One region of the Pseudomonas sp. BB438 genome, then DNA from elsewhere that is predicted to be linked to it. Evidence: predicted binding sites of a transcription regulator. Region 1 holds the regulator's gene; the other holds the start of a gene.
What was found. The regulator FliA, encoded in region 1, starts transcription of late flagellar genes. The targets are predictions, from matches to a motif close to CTAAAGTTTNNNNNNNNNNNGCCGNTAA.

Region 1 (3,411 bases):
GGGCGCTGATGTAGAGGAACTGCTCGACACGCTTGGCCAGGTCGCGGAAGGCCTCGGGGCCCAGTTCGCGACGCATGAAGCGCGACCAGTCTTCCTGCAGTTCCTTGGCCTGGGTCTCGATGTGCATGACCACCGGGGTGCACTCTTCCACCAGGTCCATGGTGCGATTGGCCGCTTTCTCGGTCATCGTCACCACGTAGGACAGGCGGTCGGTCGCATCGGCGATCTGCGAGACTTCCTGGGCGCGCGGGGAACTGGGGTCGATCTGGAAGTTGACGATGGCGTTGTGCAGTTCGCGGGTCAGCTTGCCTACCTCCTGGTAGAGCCCGCGATCACGCGCCTGGTTGAGCTCGGAGATCAGCTGCACGGCGGTCTGTACGTCGCCCTGCTCGAGGCATTCGACCAATTCGCGCGCGTGTTTTTTCAGGGTCGACTCGAAGTCACCCGCGGATTCGTTGAAATCCATGACGCCCTCTTGGCCAGCCTTAGCTGCCGACCCGCTCGAAAATCTTCTCGATCTTTTCTTTCAGCACCTGAGCGGTGAAAGGCTTGACCACATAGCCGTTGACCCCGGCCTGGGCCGCTTCGATGATCTGGTCGCGCTTGGCTTCGGCGGTGACCATCAGCACCGGCAGGTGCTTCAGGCGCTCGTCGGCGCGGACCGCACGGAGCAGGTCGATGCCGGTCATGCCGGGCATGTTCCAGTCGGTAACGAGGAAGTCGAAATTGCCGCTGTGCAGCATCGGCAGCGCAGTGGTGCCGTCGTCGGCTTCTGCGGTATTGGTGAACCCCAGGTCCCGCAGGAGGTTCTTGATGATGCGCCTCATCGTGGAAAAGTCGTCCACGATGAGAATTTTCATGTTCTTGTCCAAACCTGCCTCCATCGATACCAAACGCGCCCTGGCGGGCGTGCCGTCAATTCATTGAGCGCCGCGCGCTCTTTGCTGGGGGCGCGTCAAGAGAACGTCACCCCAAAATTCGTAAGCCTCTAACGCGCCTAAGGAAAATCCCTTCAGCCTTTTCGCTAGGAAAACGCAGGCGCGAAACTACCCGATGCTCAGCGAGCGCGCCACTCCGCCAGACGCGAGCGCAAGCGCGCGGCACACTGGCTGTGCAACTGGCTGACCCGCGATTCGCTGACGCCCAGCACTTCGCCGATCTCCTTGAGGTTGAGTTCCTCGTCGTAGTAAAGGGCCAGCACCAGCCGCTCACGCTCGGGCAGCTTGGTGATGGCATCGGCCAGGGCTGCCTGGAAGCGCTCGTCTTCCAGCCCGTGGGACGGCTCGTTGTCGTGGTGCGACGCGTCTTCGGCAAAGCCGCTGCCCTGGTCGCCGTCCTGCAACATGTCGTCGAAGCTGTACAGACGGCTGCCCTGGGTGTCGCTGAGGATGCCGTAATAATCTTCGAGGCTCATATTGAGTTCGGCAGCAACCTCCTGATCTTTAGCGTCGCGTCCGGTACGCGCTTCGACGGCACGGATGGCGTCGCTGACCATGCGGGTGTTGCGGTGGACCGAACGCGGCGCCCAGTCGCCCTTGCGTACCTCGTCGAGCATGGCGCCGCGGATGCGGATGCCGGCGTAGGTCTCGAAGCTCGCGCCCTTGCCCTGGTCATATTTCTTCGCCGCCTCCAGCAGGCCGATCATGCCAGCCTGCATCAGGTCCTCCACCTGCACACTGGCGGGCAGACGACCCAGCAGGTGGTAGGCGATGCGCTTCACCAGCGGTGCGTGCTTCTGGATCAGCAGTTCCTGGGAGTTGTGCGCCTGTGCCTTGCTGTACATACGCGCTCCGGAGGCCGCGGTCATACGGCCGAACCCGTGGGATGTTGCACCAGGCGCTCGACGAAGAACTCCAGGTGCCCTCGTGGGTTGGCCGGCAGCGGCCAGCTGTCGACCTTCTGCGCCACCGCACGGAAGGCCAGGGACGCCTTGCTGCGCGGGAACGCCTCATACACCGAACGCTGCTTCTGCACGGCCTTGCGCACCGACTCGTCGTAGGGGATGGCGCCGACATACTGCAGCGCCACGTCCAGGAAGCGGTCGGTGACCTTGGTCAGCTTGGCGAACAGGTTGCGGCCTTCCTGGGGGCTGTGGGCCATGTTCGCCAGCACGCGGAATCGGGTCATGCCGTAGTCGCGATTGAGCAGCTTGATCAAAGCGTAGGCGTCGGTGATGGAGGTTGGTTCATCACAAACGACCAGCAGCACTTCCTGGGCCGCCCGGACGAAGCTCACCACCGAGTCGCCGATCCCGGCGGCGGTGTCCACCACCAGCACGTCGATGTTGTCGCTGATGTCGCTGAAGGCCTGGATCAGGCCGGCGTGCTGCATCGGCGTGAGGTGCACCATGCTCTGGGTGCCCGACGCCGCCGGGACGATGCGGATGCCGCCAGGTCCCTGGAGGATCACGTCACGCAGGTCGCATTCGCCTTCGATGACGTCGGCCAGCGTGCGCTTGGGCGACAGCCCCAGCAGCACGTCGACGTTGGCCAGGCCCAGGTCGGCGTCCAGCAGCATGACGCGACGGCCCAGATCGGCCAGCGCCAGCGACAGATTCACCGACACGTTGGTCTTGCCCACGCCACCCTTGCCGCCGGTGACTGCGATTACCTGAACGGGATGCATACCCATATCAATACCTTGTCTCGTCGTTCGACCGTCACGCTTCTGGCGTTTCGGCTAATCCGGTTGCGGTGCTCCACCGCCTCCGGCGCTCGCGGATCGTCTAACAGAGCATCCGCATCGCTTGGGCGACCCAACTGGCCGCCCCACGCCCCATCCGGGGCTCACAATCTTCAACTGGCGCGACGCACCGGCTGTTGGTAAAGGCCGGCGAACATGTCCGCCATGGCGTCCTCGCAGGGCTCTTCCGGCGATTGCAGGCTCACGGCACGGCTGACCAGTTGGTGCGCGCGTGCCACATGCAGGTCATCCGGGATCTTCGGCCCATCAGCCAGATAGGCTACCGGGAGATGCTGGCTGATAGCCAGAGCCAGAGCTTCGCCGAGGCTTCCCGCCTCGTCCAGTTTGGTCAAAATGCACCCGACCAGGCCACAGGAACGATAGTTCTGCCAGGCGGCCTTGAGGACCTGGCTCTGGCTGGTCGCGGCCAGCACGAGGTAGTTCTTCACGTTCAGGCTCAGCGACGACAGCGCTTCGAGCTGCATGCGCAGCGCCGGATCGTTGGCGGGCAGGCCCGCAGTGTCGATCAGCACCAGGCGCTTGCGTGCCAGCGGCGCCATGGCCTGGATCAGCGACTTGCCCGGGTCGACCAGGGTCACCGGTACGTTGAGGATGCGACCCAGGGTCTTGATCTGCTCCTGCGCGCCGATGCGAAAGCTGTCCATGGACACCAGGGCAATGCTCTGCGCGCCGTATTTCAGTACGTAGCGAGCAGCCAGCTTGGCCAGG
Region 2 (3,411 bases), 440 kb from region 1:
AGGACCGCGTCGCCCTCGGCCATGTCAGCCAGGCCTTCGATGACTTCCTCGGTCTGCAGATCAAACCCGCCTCCACCGAGGAGGGCCGTCTGCTCAGCGAAGGTGGCGGTGGCGCCGCCGTGGGCGCGGCAGCCCAGACCGGCGAGGCCGACTACCAGCACGACGGTCATACCTACCGGCTGAAGAATGGTGCCGTGGCCATCGCCGCCATCACCTCCTGCACCAACACCTCCAACCCCAGTGTGATGATGGCCGCCGGCCTGCTGGCCAAGAAGGCGCTGGAGAAAGGGCTGCAACGCAAGCCCTGGGTGAAGAGTTCGCTGGCCCCAGGCTCCAAGGTGGTCACCGAGTACTTCCATGCCGCCGGCCTGACCCGCTACCTGGACGAACTGGGCTTCGACCTGGTGGGCTACGGCTGCACCACCTGCATCGGCAACTCCGGCCCACTGCTGGAGCCCATCGAGAAGGCCATCCAGCAGGCGGACCTGACCGTCGCCTCGGTGCTTTCCGGCAACCGCAACTTCGAGGGCCGCGTGCACCCGCTGGTGAAGACCAACTGGCTGGCTTCGCCGCCACTGGTAGTGGCCTACGCACTGGCCGGCACGGTGCGCACCGACCTGACGAAAGACCCGTTGGGCACCGGCAAGGACGGCAAGCCGGTCTATCTGAAGGACATCTGGCCGACCCAGCAGGAAATCGCCGAGGCGATTCAGAAAGTCGACACGGCAATGTTCCACAAGGAGTACGCCGAAGTCTTCCAGGGCGATGAGAAATGGCGCGCCATCCAGGTGCCGGACGCCAAGACCTACACCTGGCAGAACGATTCCACCTACATCCAGCATCCGCCGTTCTTCGAGCACATCGCCGAAGCACCGCCAAAGGTCGAGGACATCAAGGGCGCCAACATCCTCGCGGTACTGGGCGACTCGGTGACCACCGACCACATCTCCCCCGCCGGCAACATCAAGAAGGACAGCCCGGCCGGTCGCTACCTCAGCGAGCATGGTGTGGCCTACGCCGACTTCAACTCCTACGGCTCGCGCCGTGGGAACCATGAGGTGATGATGCGCGGCACCTTCGCCAACATCCGCATCAAGAACGAGATGCTCGGCGGCGAGGAAGGCGGTAACACGCTCTACGTCCCCACCGGCGACAAGCTGGCGATCTACGACGCCGCCATGCGCTACCAGCAGGACGGCACGCCGCTGGTCATCGTCGCCGGCAAGGAATACGGCACCGGATCGTCCCGCGACTGGGCCGCCAAGGGCACCAACCTGCTGGGGGTGAAGGCGGTGATCGCCGAGAGCTTCGAGCGCATCCACCGCTCCAACCTGGTGGGCATGGGCGTACTGCCGTTGCAGTTCAAGGACGGCCAGGACCGCAAGGCACTGAAGCTGACCGGCAAGGAAGTGCTCAGCATCAGCGGCCTGTCGGCCGAGCTGAAGCCGCACATGAACCTCAAGGTCGACGTGAAACGCGAAGACGGCAGCCAGGACAACTTCGAGGTGCTCTGCCGCATCGACACCCAGAATGAAGTCGAGTACTTCAAGGCTGGCGGCATCCTCCACTACGTGCTGCGAAGCCTGATCTAAAGCGGTGCGGCGGCCTGCAACGGGCCGCCGCCCTCCTTCTTTCGTTTCATTTCCGTGACCAGTGGCGATGCGCTATCGTCATTCTCTCGGCGTCACTCTTCTGACATTTTTTTGTGATTGCCATCAAATTTCCGATCCGGCGGCCGATAAGCTGGACAGACGTACCAATTCGCCTTTCTCCGGGATCCCAGCCTGATGCGCAACAACCAGCCGATCACCCAGCGTGAACGCACCTTCCCTGCCGAACAGCGGCTGATCTCCACCACCGACGCCCGCGGCGTCATCAGCTACGCCAACGACGCCTTCACCGCCATCAGCGGCTTCACCCGCGAGGAACTGGTCGGCGCGCCGCACAATCTGGTACGCCATCCGGACGTGCCCTCGGCGGTCTTCGCGCACATGTGGGCAACCCTGAAGAAGGGCCGTCCGTGGATGGGCATCGTCAAGAACCGCTGCAAGAACGGCGACCACTACTGGGTCAGCGCTTACGTCACACCCATCTACGAGCGCAACGAGATCGTCGGCTATGAATCGGTACGGGTGAAACCCACCGCCGAACAGGTACGCCGCGCCGAGGCGCTGTATGCGCGAATCAATGCCGGGAAGTCGGCCATTCCCGCCCGTGATCGCTGGTTGCCGGTGCTACTGGACTGGCTGCCGTTCATCCTGGTCGGCCAGATCGGCTTCCTCGTCGGCGTCTGGCTGAACTCTTCCTGGGGCTTCCTGCTGGCCGCCCTGCTCTCCATTCCGCTGGGCCTGGCCGGCCTCGGCTGGCAGCAACGGGGGCTCAAGCGCCTGCTGCGCCTGGCCGAGCAGACCACCTCCGACCCGTTGATCGCGCAGATGTACACCGACAGCCGTGGTGCCCAGGCACGCCTGGAAATGTCGATCCTCAGCCAGGAGGCACGCCTCAAGACCTGCCTGACCCGTCTACAGGACACCGCCGAAACCCTGACCGAGCAGGCCCGGGAAGCCGACTCGCTGGCCCACCACAGTTCCGCCGGCCTGGACCGCCAGCGCCAGGAAACCGAGCAGGTCGCCACCGCCGTCAACCAGATGGCAGCGACCACCCAGGAGGTGGCCGACAACGTGCAGCGCACCGCCGACGCCACCCGCCAGGCCAACGACCTGACTACCGAAGGCCGGCAGATCGCCGCCGAGACGCGCGAGGCCATGCAGCGCCTGTCCAGCTCCGTGGGCGAGACCGGCGAAGCGGTCAGCCAACTGGCCCGCGACAGCGAGCAGATCGGCGGCGTGGTGGACGTGATCAAGGGCATCGCCGACCAGACCAACCTGCTGGCCCTGAACGCGGCCATCGAGGCGGCCCGCGCCGGCGAGATGGGACGTGGGTTTGCCGTGGTGGCCGACGAGGTGCGCCAGTTGGCCCAGCGTACCGCGGAGTCCACCGGGCAGATTCATCAGCTGATTGCCAACCTGCAGAACACTGCCACCGAGGCGGTGCGCGCCATGGACTCCGGTCGTCGTCAGGCGGACGAAGGCGTGGAGCGTGTGCTGCAGGCGGACAGCGCCCTGGTGGGCATCAGCGACGCGGTCGCCAATATCACCGAGATGACTACCCAGATCGCCGCCGCTGCGGAGGAGCAGAGCGCCGTGGCCGAAGAGATCAACCGCAACATCAGCACCATCGCCAACCTCGCCGACCAGACCTCCGGCGAAGCTCAGCGTACGGCCCTGCTCAGCGAAGAGCTGACGCAGACGGCGCACCGCCAGTATTCGCTGGTGGAGCGATTCAACCGCTGATTCAGTCGAGACTACCTGTAGGAGCGAGCCCAGCGCGCGATCGCGGGCGAAGCCCGCT

Region 2: a site for FliA is predicted at 1,715-1,742, ahead of AC1ZV1_RS19270 (methyl-accepting chemotaxis protein). Genes of this name have one in related genera too.

Annotation. Positions count from the first base shown of each region.
Region 1 covers NZ_CM170001.1:4,666,434-4,669,844, forward strand. The annotation lists gene AC1ZV1_RS21360 (protein phosphatase CheZ) at 1-466, opposite strand, end outside; gene AC1ZV1_RS21365 (chemotaxis response regulator CheY) at 486-860, opposite strand; gene fliA (RNA polymerase sigma factor FliA) at 1,058-1,807, opposite strand; gene fleN (flagellar synthesis regulator FleN) at 1,804-2,631, opposite strand; gene flhF (flagellar biosynthesis GTPase FlhF) at 2,796-3,411, opposite strand, start outside.
Region 2 covers NZ_CM170001.1:4,225,379-4,228,789, forward strand. The annotation lists gene acnA (aconitate hydratase AcnA) at 1-1,592, shown strand, start outside; gene AC1ZV1_RS19270 (methyl-accepting chemotaxis protein) at 1,788-3,353, shown strand.